DNA from 2 places in the Ancylobacter sp. IITR112 genome. Region 2 is predicted to be linked to the other one. Evidence: riboswitches for the same ligand, from Rfam matches in the RefSeq annotation. Region 2 holds a riboswitch; the other holds the start of a gene.
The links. A riboswitch is a leader RNA that binds a small molecule or an ion and turns the genes downstream of it on or off. The one in region 2 is predicted to bind thiamine pyrophosphate.
Positions count from the first base shown of each region.

Region 1 (6,971 bases), 2.0 Mb from region 2:
GGTCGATCGCGGGCTGACACGGCTGCTGCCCTGGGCGCCGGAGACCACCGGAGCGAACGCGCCCGCCTGAGCGGGCGCCTCACCCATCTTCGGCCTCACCCCATCTTCTCATGCGCGTCGGCCTGGCCCAGCACCCAGTAGCCGGCGGCCTTGATCCAGCCGATCGGCACGCCGCGCCGCTCGGTGAGATAGGCCCGCACCGCCCGCGCCACCGCGGCCTCGGCCGCGACCCAGACAAAGGTGGCCGGCGCCAGCTCCATCGTCTCCAGCGCGGCGATGAACGGCGCGGCCTCGGTCAGCGCGGTGGCGGGGCGATGGATCCAGCGCGCATCGAGCCTCGCCGCCGTGGCGAAACGCTGTTCCTCGGCGGCGCCCGTCACCGCGACAAGGCTGGTGAGGCGCGCGCCCGCTTCCGCCTCCTCGATCCGCCGGCCAATGGCGGGCAGTGCCGTCTCGTCGCCGATCAGCAACCAGTGCGCCACCGAGGCGCCCTCGACCACGGCGGAGCCGCGCGGCCCGAGCACGTCGAGCCGGTCGCCCGGCCGCGCCTTCAGCGCCCACAGCGTGGCGGGGCCGGCTTCATGCAGCGCGAAGTCGAGGGTGAGCTCGCGCCGCGCCGCATCGAAGCGCCGGGGCGTGTAGTCGCGCCGTTCCTCCGTCCCGTCCGGCAGGGTGATGGCGAGTTTCACATGGTCGTCCGGCGCGTCACTGACGAAATCGGCGAGATCGTCGCCGCCGAGCACGAGGCGCAGCATGGAGGGCGTGACACGCTCGGTGGAGAGCACGGTGAGGCGGCGCCGCTTCGGTTCGAAGCGCAGGCGGTTCAGCGTGGGGGCGGCGGGGAAAACAGGGGTGGCGACGTTCATCTCAGGTCCTCTTCGGCCAGGAATGCGCCGGCAGGACAAAGTCGCGCCGATCACGCCCCGAAGGCCGTTCGATCATGCGCGTTGAGTGACGTTAACGCTTACGTGCACGCGCGCGGTTCACCGACAGTGCCGGGCGGCACTCTCGGCCTGCACCGCGCTCCGCGTGCAGTACCCGTCTTTTAATCCGCCGGCCCGCCTCCCGCAATCGCCGCGGCTTCACGGTCTCGCGCGTCTCGGCAGGCGGACCATGGCGCGCTCGTCACGACGGCCGATGCCGGGACAGGACGGCATCGGCCGCAACCGGCGACCAAGGGCCCTGGCGGGCTGCTCAACCTATGCTGGCGCCGGGAAGGGAGATGGTGGCAATGTAATACGCCACGCTGCCGCTGCCCGAGTTGCAGTTGATGGCAAGGTTAAGTCCATCGGCGTTCGTGGCCTTGTAGCTCAGCTTGTCTTCCGAGGCCGTGCTGTTGGCCGCCTGCTCCGCAGTTATTTCGAATCCGCAATAACAATTATTGCTCCCGAACGCCAGCGGGCAGGCAACACCGAACGCAAACGTCACTTTCTTGGTCGGGCTGGTCTTACCGGTCGAATTGTACTCGCAGGTCAGACTGAAGCCATACTGCGTACCGACCAGCGCATTGTCCTTTTTTGTCGTGAGGAAGAAGCCGCCATAGGCATAGGTGCCGACGGGCGAGATATAGGCGCCCGGAATGGAGCTTGTGATGACGGCGGGCTTTCCGTGAACGTTGTATTCCTGGGAAAAGTCGACCTTGTTTCCCTTGAGATCCGGTCCGCCGTTCAGCTCATTGATGAGAAACACCACGCACACCGACGGCTTCTGCATGAAATAGATGATCGGAATCAGCACCGACAGAACGATAAAAGCGGCAATGGCAACCACCACGGCAACCGTCGCGGCCACGACGCCCGCCACCGTGCAGGTAACGGTGAAAGCACCGCTGAGGGTCATCAGCTGATAGAAGGTGACGGCGCCGGCGACGGCACCGATGGCTACCGAACTGAATCCGACGATCTGAAGGGCGGTCTGGATCGCGTCGTTGCCGGTCATTTTCGACAGACGCTCGACGCCATCGAGCAGTTTTTGAACCTGAACCTCGATTGCGGAGCCCTCGGCGGCGACAAGCGTGGCCAGCAGGTCCGGGTTCAGCGCAACAACCGCCGTCTCGGACGTGTCCTCCAGCTCGGCGAAGTATTTCATCGCGTCGAAAGCCGTCGAAACCGCCTGGCGATCGTGATGATTGCCGACCGAGGAAAGCAATGACTCCACGTTCGTCGTGCGCATCTGGTGGTTGATGGCGGCAATCTTCACTCGCAGATCGTTACGCGCCTCCGCAACAATCTTGCCGTAGATCTCGATTTGCTCTTCATCGCTGCGCGCGGCACGGAGAAGCCGCGTCTGCTCCGGAAACGTCTCTTCCAGCCGAGCCCGGTAATAGCTGATCTTCTGGTTGTTCATATCATCCTCCTAAGGTTGTATTATTGGATCATGATACCACCTATGCGTGTCGTCGGGAAGATTGCGAAAATTGGAATCTGCGTGTTTCGGAGGGCGCGGTAGCACCGGGACGAGGCGGGTTCGCCGCCATCGAAGAGGTCCGCTCATCGCCGGCGGCAGGAACTGATGCCCTGCGCAAACGCGCCCTATGATGGTGCCATGACGATTCGCCTCGCCAATGCCGATGCACGCCGCGTCTTCCTCGCCACCCAGGGCCTCAGCCGCCCGCGCGGGGCGTTGAGCAAGGCCGGGCTGCTGGAACTGATCGAGACGATTGGCTTCGTGCAGGTGGACAGCATCGCCACGGTGGAGCGGGCGCATCACCACATCCTGTTCGCCCGCAACCCCAGCTACAGGCGCGAGCATCTCACGGCGCTGCTGGAAAAGGACCATGCGCTGTTCGAGCACTGGACGCATGACGCGGCCATCATCCCCAGCGCCTTCTTCCCCTATTGGAAGCACCGCTTCGCCCGCGCGAAAGCGACGCTCGCCGCGCGCTGGCGCTCATGGCACGAGAACGGCTTCGAGACCTATGTCGACCATGTGCTGGAACGGGTGCGCCGCGAAGGCCCGCTGATGGCGCGGCATTTCGAGGCCGAGAAGCGCCCGCCCGGCGGCTGGTGGAACTGGCACCCGGAAAAGACCGCGCTCGAATATCACTGGCGCACCGGCGCGCTGGCCATTGCCGGGCGCGAGGGCTTCCAGAAGGTCTATGACCTCACCGAGCGGGTCATCCCCGCCCGCCACCGCGAGGCCGAGGTCGATGAGGCCGCGTTCATCGACTGGGCGTGTTCCTCGGCGCTGCAGCGGCTCGGCTTCGCCACCCATGGCGAGATCGCCGCCTTCTGGGATCTCGTCACGCCGGCCGAGGCGAAAGCCTGGGTGGAGACGAACCGCGACCGGTTGGAGCCGGTGCTCCTTGAGGGCGTAGACGGCAAGCCCCGCGCCTCGCACGCCTTCGCCGGCAGCGCCTCCCTGTTCGCCTCGCTGCCCGCCCCGCCGTCACGGCTGCGGGTGCTGAGCCCGTTCGACCCGCTGCTGCGCGACCGCGCCCGGGCGGAACGGCTGTTCGGCTTCTCCTACCGCATCGAGGTATTCGTGCCGGCGGAAAAGCGCGTCTATGGCTATTACGTCTTCCCGATCCTGGAGGGCGACCGGATGGTCGGGCGCCTTGACATGAAGGCGGACCGCAAGGCCGGCACGCTCGATGTGCGCCGGCTGTGGCTGGAGCCGGGCGTGCGTGCCACCAAAGGGCGGCTCGACGCGCTCGACACTGAGCTCACCCGCCACGCCCGCTTCGCCGGGGTGGAACGCATCGTCTATGGCGGGGGGTGGCGGGGGGAGTAGGGCGGACGGGACCCAAAACGCTCCCTCATCCCCGGGCTTGACCCGGGGACCCAGACTTTCCACCGCGCTCCCGGTCACTGGGTGCCCGGGTCAAGCCCGGGGATGAGGGCGGACACGGGGGCGACGCCGCGCGGGACCCAAACGCCCCCATTTGCCCCTGCCCGGCCGCTCTGTTAGCCTGCGCATGTCCGAGGGGTGTCCCGCCGGCCGAAAGGCCAAGGGGCTGAGATGGCAGCCGCCAGACCCTTTGAACCTGATCCGGGTCATGCCGGCGAAGGGACGGAGCGACGGTGGGGCCTCACGCGGCGCGTGACTCCCGCGCCGGATTTCCCCCGAAAGCTCGCGCCGGGTCTCCAACTGGGAGGAGATCCATGTTCAAGAACCTTGCCGCCCGCACCGGCGGCCTCATCCTCGCCCTGTCGCTCTCGCTGGCCCCCGCCGCGGCGGCGGACAAGCTCACCGTCCTGCTCGACTGGTATGTGAACCCCGACCACGCCCCGCTGATCATCGCGCAGGAAAAGGGCTTCTTCAAAGCCCACGACCTTGATGTCGAGCTGGTCGCCCCGGCCGATCCCGCCGCCCCGCCGCGCCTTGTCGCCGCCGGCCAGGCGGATGTCGCGGTGAGCTACCAGCCGAGCCTTTATCTGCAGGTGAAGGAAGGCCTGCCGCTGGTGCGTTTCGGCACGCTCATCTCCACCCCGCTCACCGCGCTGGTGGCGCTGAAGGACGGGCCGGTGAAGTCGCTCGCCGATCTCAAGGGCAAGACGGTCGGCTATTCCGTCGCCGGGCTGGAAGACGCGCTGCTCGGCACCATGCTGGCGAGCGCCGGGCTGAAGCCCTCCGACGTGACCATGATCAACGTCAATTTCGCCCTCTCTCCCGCGCTCATTGCCGGCAAGGTCGATGCGGTGATCGGCGCCTATCGCAATTTCGAGCTGACCCAGATCCGGCTGGAGGGCAAGGAAGGCGTCGCCTTCTTTCCCGAAGAGCACGGCGTGCCTGTTTTCGACGAGCTGATCTATGTCACCCACAAGGACAAGCTCGCCGATCCGCGCCTCAAGCGCTTCCTCGCGGCGGTGGAGGACGCCACCATCTACATCCTCAACCACCCGGACGAGGCGTGGGGGCTGTTCGTCAAGGCCAACCCCAAGCTTGACGACGAGCTGAACCGCACCGCCTGGACCGATACGCTGCGCCGCTTCGCCCACGCCCCGGCGGGGCTGGATGCCGGCCGCTATGCCCGCTTCGGCGCGTTCATGAAGGGCCACGGCCTGATCGAGACGGTCGAGCCGGTGTCGGTCTACGCGCCCGTTCTGCCCTAGAGGGCGCTGTGGCAGGGCGGGTCCCCGCGCCTGTCACGCCGTCCCCCACCGTCTTGGCCGGGCCGAGCCCGGCCATTCATGCCTTGCGGCCTTTCCGACACGCCGCCCGCGCGCAAAGCCGAGATGACGTGCCGCGTAACGCCTTTCAGCCTTCGCCTGCCGATGCTACCGATGCGCGGGGCACAAGGGAGGGCGAGGCGAGGCATGGGTAATCTGGCGTATCATCTGGTGGCGATCGCGGTCGGCGCGGTGGTCGGCATTCTCGGTTCCGGCTTCCATGTCGGGGTGGAGCGGCTCACCGCCGCCTGGCCGGCCTATCTCGACACCGGGCTCGGGCTCGACGGCCTGCCGCTCTATGCCGCCGCCGCGCTGGTCGCCGCCGCCATGACGGTGGTGTCGCTCTGGCTGGTGCGCCGCTTCGCCCCGGAAGCCAGCGGCTCCGGCGTGCCGGAAATCGAGGGCGCGATGGAAGGGCTGCGCGAGGTGCGCTGGCATCGCGTGCTGCCGGTGAAATTCATTGGCGGCATGCTCTCGCTGTCCTCCGGCATGGTGCTGGGGCGCGAGGGGCCGACCATCCATATCGGTGCCTCCGTCGCCAAGGCGGCGTCCGATTTGATGAAATGGTCGGGCGAGGACATGCGCGGCCTGCTCGCCGCCGGCGGCGCCGCCGGCCTCGCCGCCGCCTTCAACGCCCCGCTCGCCGCCGTGCTGTTCGTCATCGAGGAGACGCGCCGCCAGTTCCCCTATTCCTCGCGCACCTATATCGCCGTGGTGCTGGCCTCCATCGCCAGCGCCATCCTCACCGAATATCTCACCGGCAGCGAGCCCTATATGCTGCTGGAAGCCGCGACCATCCCCTATGTCTGGCTGCCCGCCTTCGCCGTGCTCGGCGTCATTCTCGGCGGCGCCGGCTTCGTGTTCAACCGCACGCTGGTCTGGTCGCTCGACCATGTGCGCCGCTTGGGCCTGCGCACCTCGTTCTACATTTTCCCGGCCTTTGTCGGCCTCACCGTCGGCGTGCTCATGTTCGTACGGCCGGAGGCGACACAGGGCGGGGAATTGCTGGCGGTCCAGCTCACCCGCGAGAATCTCCCCCTCACCATGCTGGTCTTCGTGGTGTTGCTGCGCTTTGTCATGACCATGGCGAGCTATTCCACCGGCGTGGCCGGTGGCATCTTCGCGCCGATCCTGGCGCTCGCCACCACGATCGGTCTTTGCTACGGCACGACACTGGAATTGTTCTTCACCCTGCCGGACCTCGCCCACACCACCTTCGCCATCGCCGCCATGGGCGGGCTGTTCGCCGCCACCATCGGCGCACCGCTGGTCGGCATGGTGCTGGTGCTGGAACTCACCAGCGCCTATGCGGTGCTGGTGCCGGTCATGATCACCGCCATCTTCGCCCATATGGTGTTCCTGGCGCTGGGCGGGCGGCCGATCTACGAAATCCTGCTGGAGCGCACTCTGGCGATCGAGGCGGAGGCCCGCGCCGCCGCCTCGCGCTGAAGCTTAGGCCGCCACCGGCGCCGGCGGGAGATCGACCAGTCGCGCCGGCCCCTCGCCCTCACGCGTGAGCACGATCTGGCGCTCATGCTGCTCGATCAGGGTCGAGCGATGGCCAATGGACAGCAGCGCCGTCTGCGGCAGCCGCGCCCGTAGCAGGCGGTAGAGCGCCGCCTCGCTCGCCTCGTCCAGCGCCGAGGTCGCCTCGTCGAGCAGCAGCACGTCCGGCGCCACCAGCAGGGCACGGGCAACGGCAAGGCGCTGCTGCTCGCCCCCGGAGAGGATGGAGGCCCACGGCCCGCTCTCGTCGAGCCGCGCCGCCAGCGCCGGCAGTCCGACCGCTTCCAGCGCCTCGCGCAGACGCTCGTCGTCATAGCTTTCCAGCGGGTCGGGATAGGCCAGCGCGCCGCGCAG
Region 1 is NZ_JBGCUS010000001.1:531,962-538,932, reverse strand. It holds gene AAC979_RS02355 (ABC transporter permease) at 1-70, shown strand, start outside; gene AAC979_RS02350 (siderophore-interacting protein) at 96-866, opposite strand; gene AAC979_RS02345 (hypothetical protein) at 1,195-2,346, opposite strand; gene AAC979_RS02340 (winged helix-turn-helix domain-containing protein) at 2,545-3,732, shown strand; TPP riboswitch at 3,914-4,029, shown strand; gene AAC979_RS02335 (ABC transporter substrate-binding protein) at 4,104-5,054, shown strand; gene clcA (H(+)/Cl(-) exchange transporter ClcA) at 5,259-6,560, shown strand; gene AAC979_RS02325 (ABC transporter ATP-binding protein/permease) at 6,564-6,971, opposite strand, start outside.
Region 1: another riboswitch for thiamine pyrophosphate. It lies ahead of AAC979_RS02335 (ABC transporter substrate-binding protein); the one in region 2 lies ahead of thiO (glycine oxidase ThiO).

Region 2 (6,971 bases):
AGGCGAGACACATACGGCGGTCATGAGCATCATCGGGACCCACAATAGCGCGCTGGTGGCGCTGTCGATCCTGATCGCCGTCGCGGCGTCCTATACCGCGCTCGACCTCGCCGGCCGCATGACCCGCACCCGATCGGCCGGGCTGGTTTGGCTTGGCGCGGCGGCGGTGGTTCTCGGCGGCGGCATCTGGTCGATGCATTTCATCGCCATGCTGGCGCTGAATGTGGGCATGGAAGTTTCCTACGGCGCCGAGCTGACGCTGGCTTCGCTGCTGCTGGCAGTGTTCGCCACCGCCCTCGCCCTGTTTGGCGCCAGCCGGCCCGGGATCGGCATTGAGGGCATTCTGCTCAGCGGCATCTTCATGGGGCTCGGTATTGTCGGCATGCACTATACCGGCATGGCGGCGATGCGGATGCCGGGCTCCATGAGCTACGACATGATCCATGTCGGGGCGGCCATTGTCCTCGCCATCTCCGCCTCCACCCTCGCCATCTGGCTCGCCTTCCGTAACCATTCGGCGCTCCAGCGGGCCGTGGCGGCGCTGGCGCTCGGCTTCGGCATTGCCGGCATGCACTACGTCGCGATGATGGGGGTGACCTTCACCAGCCATGGCGACGCCCATGATGCGGCGGCCGACGCGGCCAGGGCGGCTATGACCGGGGGCATCGACAATGCCGCGCTGGTCGCGGTGGTGACGGCCGCGACCTTCATCATATTCACCGCGCTGCTTCTCGCCGCGGCCTATGACCGGCGCGTCGCCCTGCTCGCCGACAGCGAGGCGAGCGCGTGGCGCGAGAGCGAGGAGCGCTACCGCAAACTCTATCGCCACACGCCGCTGCCGCTGCACTCTCTGGGGCCGGACGGCTGCATCGCCCAGGTCAGCGACCGCTGGCTGACCCTGCTCGGCTATAGCCGGGAGGAAGTGATCGGACGCCCGCTGACCGACTTCATGACCGAGGAATCGGCTCAGCGCCGCAACCGCGAGCACTGGCCGCGCCTTCTCCAAACGGGCGAGCTGCGCGAGGCGGAATACAAGCTCATCGCCAAGGATGGGCATATACTAGACTGTGTGCTGTCGGCGGTGGCGGAACGCGACTCCGCCGGCAATCTGACCAACACGCTGTGCGGGCTGGTCGATGTCACCGAGCGCCGCGCCACGGAGGATGCCCTGCGCCAGGCGCAGAAGCTGGAAGCGGTCGGCCAGCTCACCGGCGGCATCGCGCATGATTTCAACAATCTGCTCGCCGTCGTGCTGGGCAATCTGGAGCTCGCGGCCAAGCGCGCGCCGGACGATGCGCGGCTGCGCACCCTGCTCGGCAACGCCATGCAGGCGGCGCAGCGGGGGGCGGCGCTGACGCAGCGCATGCTCGCCTTCGCCCGACGGCAGGATCTGAAGCCGGAAGCTGTCGATGTGCCGGAACTGGTGCTCGGCATGGCGGAGATGATGCGCCGCTCCATCGGCCCGGCCGTGCGTATCGAAACCCGCTTTCCGCTCGGGCTGCCGCTGGCGCGGGTGGATGCCAACCAGCTTGAACTCGCTTTGCTCAACCTCGCGGTGAATGCGCGCGACGCCATGCCGGATGGCGGCGTCATCACCATCGCCGCACGCGAGGAGACGGTCGGCGATGGTGATGACATGGCCGAGCCGGGCCGGCTCAAGCCGGGGCGCTATTTCTGCCTCTCGATCACCGATACCGGCAGCGGCATGGACGGTGAGACGCTGGCGCGCGCCGCCGAACCCTTTTTCACCACCAAGGGCGTCGGCAAGGGCACCGGGCTCGGCCTCGCCATGGTCCACGGCCTCGCCGCCCAGTCGGACGGCCGGCTGGCGCTGCAGAGCACGCCCGGCAAGGGAACGACGGCGACGATCTATCTTCCCGTCGCCGACATCGTGCCGGCGGCGCCCGCCGTCGCGGTCGAGGATGAGAGTGGCGTGCCGGATGGCGAGGACGGCGCCCAGCGTGTGCTGGTGGTCGACGACGATCCGCTGGTTCTCTCCGCCACCGGCGCCATGCTGGAAGATCTCGGCTGCGTCGTCACCGAGGCGCTGTCCGCGCGCGAGGCGTTGGAACTGCTGGAGTCCGGCCAGATTTTCGATGTCGTCCTCACCGACCAGGCCATGCAGGGCATGACCGGGGTGCAGATGGTGGCGGTGATCGAGGAGCGCTGGCCGGGCCTGCCGGTCATTCTCGGCACCGGCTATGCCGAGCTTCCCGCCGACGCCAAGGCCGGCCTGCCGCGCCTCGGCAAGCCCTTCAGCCGCGAGGCGCTGAAGCGCGCCATCGTCGCGGCCACCCGCAAGGTGCCGAGCAATGTGGTGCCGCTGTCCCGGCGCGGCTAAAGGCGGCGGCCCGAATATTGTGGACCGCCGGTGACATTCGCCGGGCGAGTGATTATATCCAGACCGTCCGGGGGAGCCTCGTCAGGAGGCTGAGAGGCCATCATCGCGTCGGCGCGGCATGGCGACCCTTCGAACCTGATCCAGTTGACACTGGCGGAGGGAGGGAGTGCATGGTTTCTCCTCACACGAAATCGACTGATATGACAACGGTTTACCCCACGGCCAACGCCATGCGGGTGAAGGTTGTTGGCGCCGGCGTGGCCGGGCTCACCTGCGCCCACGCCTTCGCGCTGCGCGGCGCGCAGGTGACGGTGGTGGACCGCCGGCCGGGTTCGGGGCAGGGCTGTTCCTGGTATGCCGGCGGGATGCTGGCGCCGTGGTGCGAGCGCGAGAGCGCGGAGCCGCTGATCGTCGATCTCGGTTTGGAATCACAGGCTTACTGGCAGGTGGCGGTACCTGATGTGCCCAATGAGGGCTCGCTGGTGCTCGCCCAGCCGCGCGACCGCGCCGATCTGCGCCGGTTTTCCCGCCGCACCGAGCATTATCAATGGCTTGACGGGGCGGGGATCGCCGAGCTCGAACCCGATCTCGCCGGCCGCTTCGAGCAGGGGCTGTTCTTTCCCAGCGAGGCGCATCTTGAGCCGCGCAAGGCGCTTGCGGCGCTGACCCGGCGGCTGGTCGATGAGCATCAGGTTACCTTCCGCTTCGAGGCCGATGGGTTCGATGAGGTGGACGATGAGACCAGCGCGGCCGATGAGGCCGATCTCGTGGTCGATTGCCGCGGGCTGGCGGCGCGCGACACGCTCGCCGACCTGCGCGGCGTGAAGGGGGAGATGCTGGTACTCTACTCCACCGAGGTGGCACTGAGCCGTCCGGTGCGCATGCTGCACCCGCGCATCCCGGTCTATATCGTGCCGCGCGGCGACGGGCATTTCATGATCGGGGCCACCTCGATCGAGAATGACGAGCGCGGCCGGGTGACGGGGCGTTCCATGCTGGAACTGCTCGGCGCGGTCTATGCGCTGCACCCCGCCTTCGGCGAGGCGGAAATCGTCGAGATCGGCGCGGATGTGCGCCCGGCCTTTCCCGACAACCTGCCGCGCCTGCGCAAGCGTGGCAACACGATCTATGTGAACGGCCTCTACCGCCACGGTTTCCTGGCCGCGCCGGCGCTGGCGCGTCGGGCGGCGGAACTGGCGTTTGACGGGGCGTATTTCCCGGAGGTGATGGATGAAGATCATCGTCAATGGTGAGCCGGCCAGCACCGACGCCGCCACGCTGGCGGAGCTTCTGGCCGAACTCGAACTCGCCGACGCCATCGTGGCGACGGCGGTGAATGGCGACATGGTGAGGGCCGCGCGCCGCACGGCGACCCCGATCGCCGATGGCGACCGGGTGGAAATCCTCGCCCCCATGCAGGGTGGATGAACCATGGATGCGATGACCGATACGATGAGGACCGCCGGGGCCGACCCGGTGACCTTCTACGACACGCAAGTGTCCTCGCGCCTGCTGCTCGGCACGGCGCAATACCCCTCGCCGGCGATCCTCGCCGAGGCGATCCGCGCTTCCGGCACCGACATCGTCACCGTGTCGCTGCGGCGCGAATCCGGCGCGGCCAAGGCCGGCCAGAGCTTCTGGCAGCTTATCCGCGACCTCGGGGTGAAGGTGCTGCCCAACACCGCCGGCTGCAAGACGGTGAAGGAAGCGGTGACCACCGCCGAGATGGCGCGCGAACTTTTCGGCACGCCCTGGGTGAAGCTGGAGGTGATCGGCGAGGACGACACGCTGCAGCCCGACGTGTTCGGGCTGGTGGAGGCGGCGCGTATCCTCACCCGCGACGGCTTCCAGGTGTTCCCCTACACCACGGAGGATCTCGTGGTGGCGGAAAAGCTGCTCGCTGCCGGCTGCGAGGTGCTGATGCCCTGGGGCGCGCCGATCGGTTCCGGCCGGGGGCTCAACAACCCCTATGGGCTGCGCTCGCTGCGGGCGCATTTCCCCGGCGTGCCGCTGGTGGTGGATGCCGGTGTCGGCGTGCCCTCGCATGCGGCGGCGGCGATGGAACTCGGCTATGACGCCGTGCTCCTGAACACGGCAGTGGCCAAGGCCGGCGATCCCGTGCGCATGGCGCGCGCCTTCGCCGCCGCCATCGCCGCCGGCCGCGAGGCGGTGCTGGCCGATCCGATGGAGGTGCGGGACATGGCCGCGCCCTCCACCCCGGTCATGGGCCGGGCCGTTCTCGGCTCCTGAAGCTTGCGTGAGTGCGTGATGAAGCTCGATCCGTTCTATCTCATCGTCGACCGTGCCTCCTGGCTGCCGCGCCTGCTGCCGCAGGGGGTGAAGCTGGTGCAGCTTCGCGCCAAGGACATGGACGAGGCCGAGCTGCGCCGCGAGATCGCGAGCGCGCGCGAGGTCTGCGCCCGCTATGGCGCGCAGCTCATCGTCAATGATTACTGGCAGCTCGCCATCGAACTGGGCTGCGATTTCGTCCATCTCGGCCAGGAAGACCTTGCCGAGGCCGATGTGCCGGCGATGCGCCGGGCGGGGCTGAAGCTCGGCATCAGCACCCATGACGAGGCGGAGCTGGAAGCCGCGCTGCTGGCGGGGCCGGACTATGTCGCGCTGGGTCCGGTCTACCCCACCATCCTGAAGAAGATGCGCTGGGCGCCGCAGGGGCTGGAGCGGGTGACGCAGTGGAAGAAGCGGATCGGCGACCTGCCGCTGGTCGGCATTGGCGGGCTCACCATCGAGCGCGCGCCGGGCGTGCGCCAGGCGGGGGCGGACAGCCTCGCCGTCGTCACCGACGTTCTCTTGAACGCCAACCCGGAAGCGCGCGCCCGCGAATGGGTGCTGGCGACGCGGTAGGGTCTCCTCCGCTCTATGCCGCCCTCATCCCCGGGCTTGGCCCGGGGACCCAGACTTTTCCGTGCGCGCCGGCGACACAGGCGTGGCGGGGGCCGTTCCAAGCCTGCTGGGTGCCCGGGTCAAGCCCGGGCATGAGGGACGGAATGGTTCGTCATCCCGGACGACGCAGCGCGTCGATCCGGGATCGTTGTCCGGGGCAGATCGGCGCGCGATCCCGGCTCTCCGCTTCGCTGCGGCCGGGATGACGGGTGGGGGGATCGCACCGGAGCCCTACATGCCCGGGTCAAGCCCCGGGCATGAGGGGGAGCTGCCGGGGGCAGGTTGCACCCCGGCATGAGAGGCCTGCGCAAGGTGAGGGCGCGGCCTCAGCCGGCGGCCCGGCGCTGGCGCAGCAGGGCGGCGAGCTTGGCCATTTCCGGCGGCGGCTCGCGTTCGATGCGGGAATATTCCCGCCCGTCCGGCGTGCGGCGGAACAGGCCGAACTCCACCATTTCCCGCCGCAGCAGGGCGTGGTCGCCGAACAGATGCTCGGCGTTCAGCAGTTCGTTCATCCGCCGCTCGGGAAACACCTCGCCGCTCGGCAGGCGCGACCACAGCAGCCACAGGCAGAGGATCTGCTGGTTGCGCTTCTTCGGCCAGCGCACCAGCCGGCCCTGCGGATCGAACAGCCGCAGCGCCTTTTCACAGCGCGTATGGTCCGCCGGCGGAGCCGGGGGCGGCGCGGGGAGGGCGAGCCGGGCGCGGGCAGCCCGGTCGGCCCGCAGGTGCTGGAAATTGCGGTAGCCGGCGCCGCGCGCCAGCAAATTCAGCAGCTCGACATGGCCGGGGGCATGGCCGAGGGCGGCAATTCCCTGATGCAGCGTGCGGGCGAGCGCGGAAATATCCGGCGCCTCATAGGCGAGATGGAGTCTGGACATGACCTATCCTCGTTGGTGCCCTTTCGCGAGGAAATGTCGGGGTTGCCGTCTTGCGACCGGGCACAAGGACAAGTGCGGGTGCGGGAATTGAGCAGGTTTAGCTCCCCTTGCGGGGCGGCAACGCCTCGGTGAACTGCAGACCGTGGCGCAGAGATAGGCGAGGCGGCGCGCCATGTCCAGAGGTTCGCTGTTGCCGCCGTGCCGGAGGACGCACAGCTCCCTGCCGTCATCCCGGACGACGCTGCGCGTCGATCCGGGACCGCACTCCACTATGGATGACCGCGCGATCCCGGCTCTCCGCTACGCCGGCGGCCGGGATGACGTGCGAAGATCCAGGCGCCCATCGCCTACGCCGCGCCGGCGAAGCTGCGCTCCATTTCGCGGCGCAGGCGCACCGCCGGGCTGTCCTTCACCTCGACATCGGCCCAGCCGACGATCTCGCCTTCCGCGATGTCGCGGGTGAGGGTGACGTGATGGGCGAGGCCGATGGGCAGGCCGCCCTTGGCGAGCGAGGTCGCGGCGGGAAACAGCTTGCCCCAGACGGTGAAGCCGCCCTCGCCGTCCAGCGTCTCGCCGGCGCGCAAGGGGCGCTTGGCGACCGCCACCACATCGGCGTTGAAGGCTTCCGTCACCCCGGTCGGCTCATGGCGCAGCGCGGCGGAGGCGACGCTAACGCCGAGTTCCAGCCCGATGAGGTGATAGGGCCGGTAGAGCGCGGTGTACCGGCCGGAGGCATCCGTCACCACGCCATATTCCTTAAAGCAGCGCCGGGCATAGTCGCCGCGCGGGCTGGGATCGGCCTCGAACACGACATAGACGCCCCAGCGCAGATCGCGAAAAACCGGGCG
Region 2 is NZ_JBGCUS010000001.1:2,539,317-2,546,287, reverse strand. It holds gene AAC979_RS12210 (MHYT domain-containing protein) at 23-2,341, shown strand; TPP riboswitch at 2,401-2,520, shown strand; gene thiO (glycine oxidase ThiO) at 2,572-3,594, shown strand; gene thiS (sulfur carrier protein ThiS) at 3,572-3,769, shown strand; gene AAC979_RS12195 (thiazole synthase) at 3,773-4,591, shown strand; gene AAC979_RS12190 (thiamine phosphate synthase) at 4,610-5,206, shown strand; gene AAC979_RS12185 (DUF2087 domain-containing protein) at 5,572-6,123, opposite strand; gene AAC979_RS12180 (NAD(P)H-dependent oxidoreductase) at 6,471-6,971, opposite strand, start outside.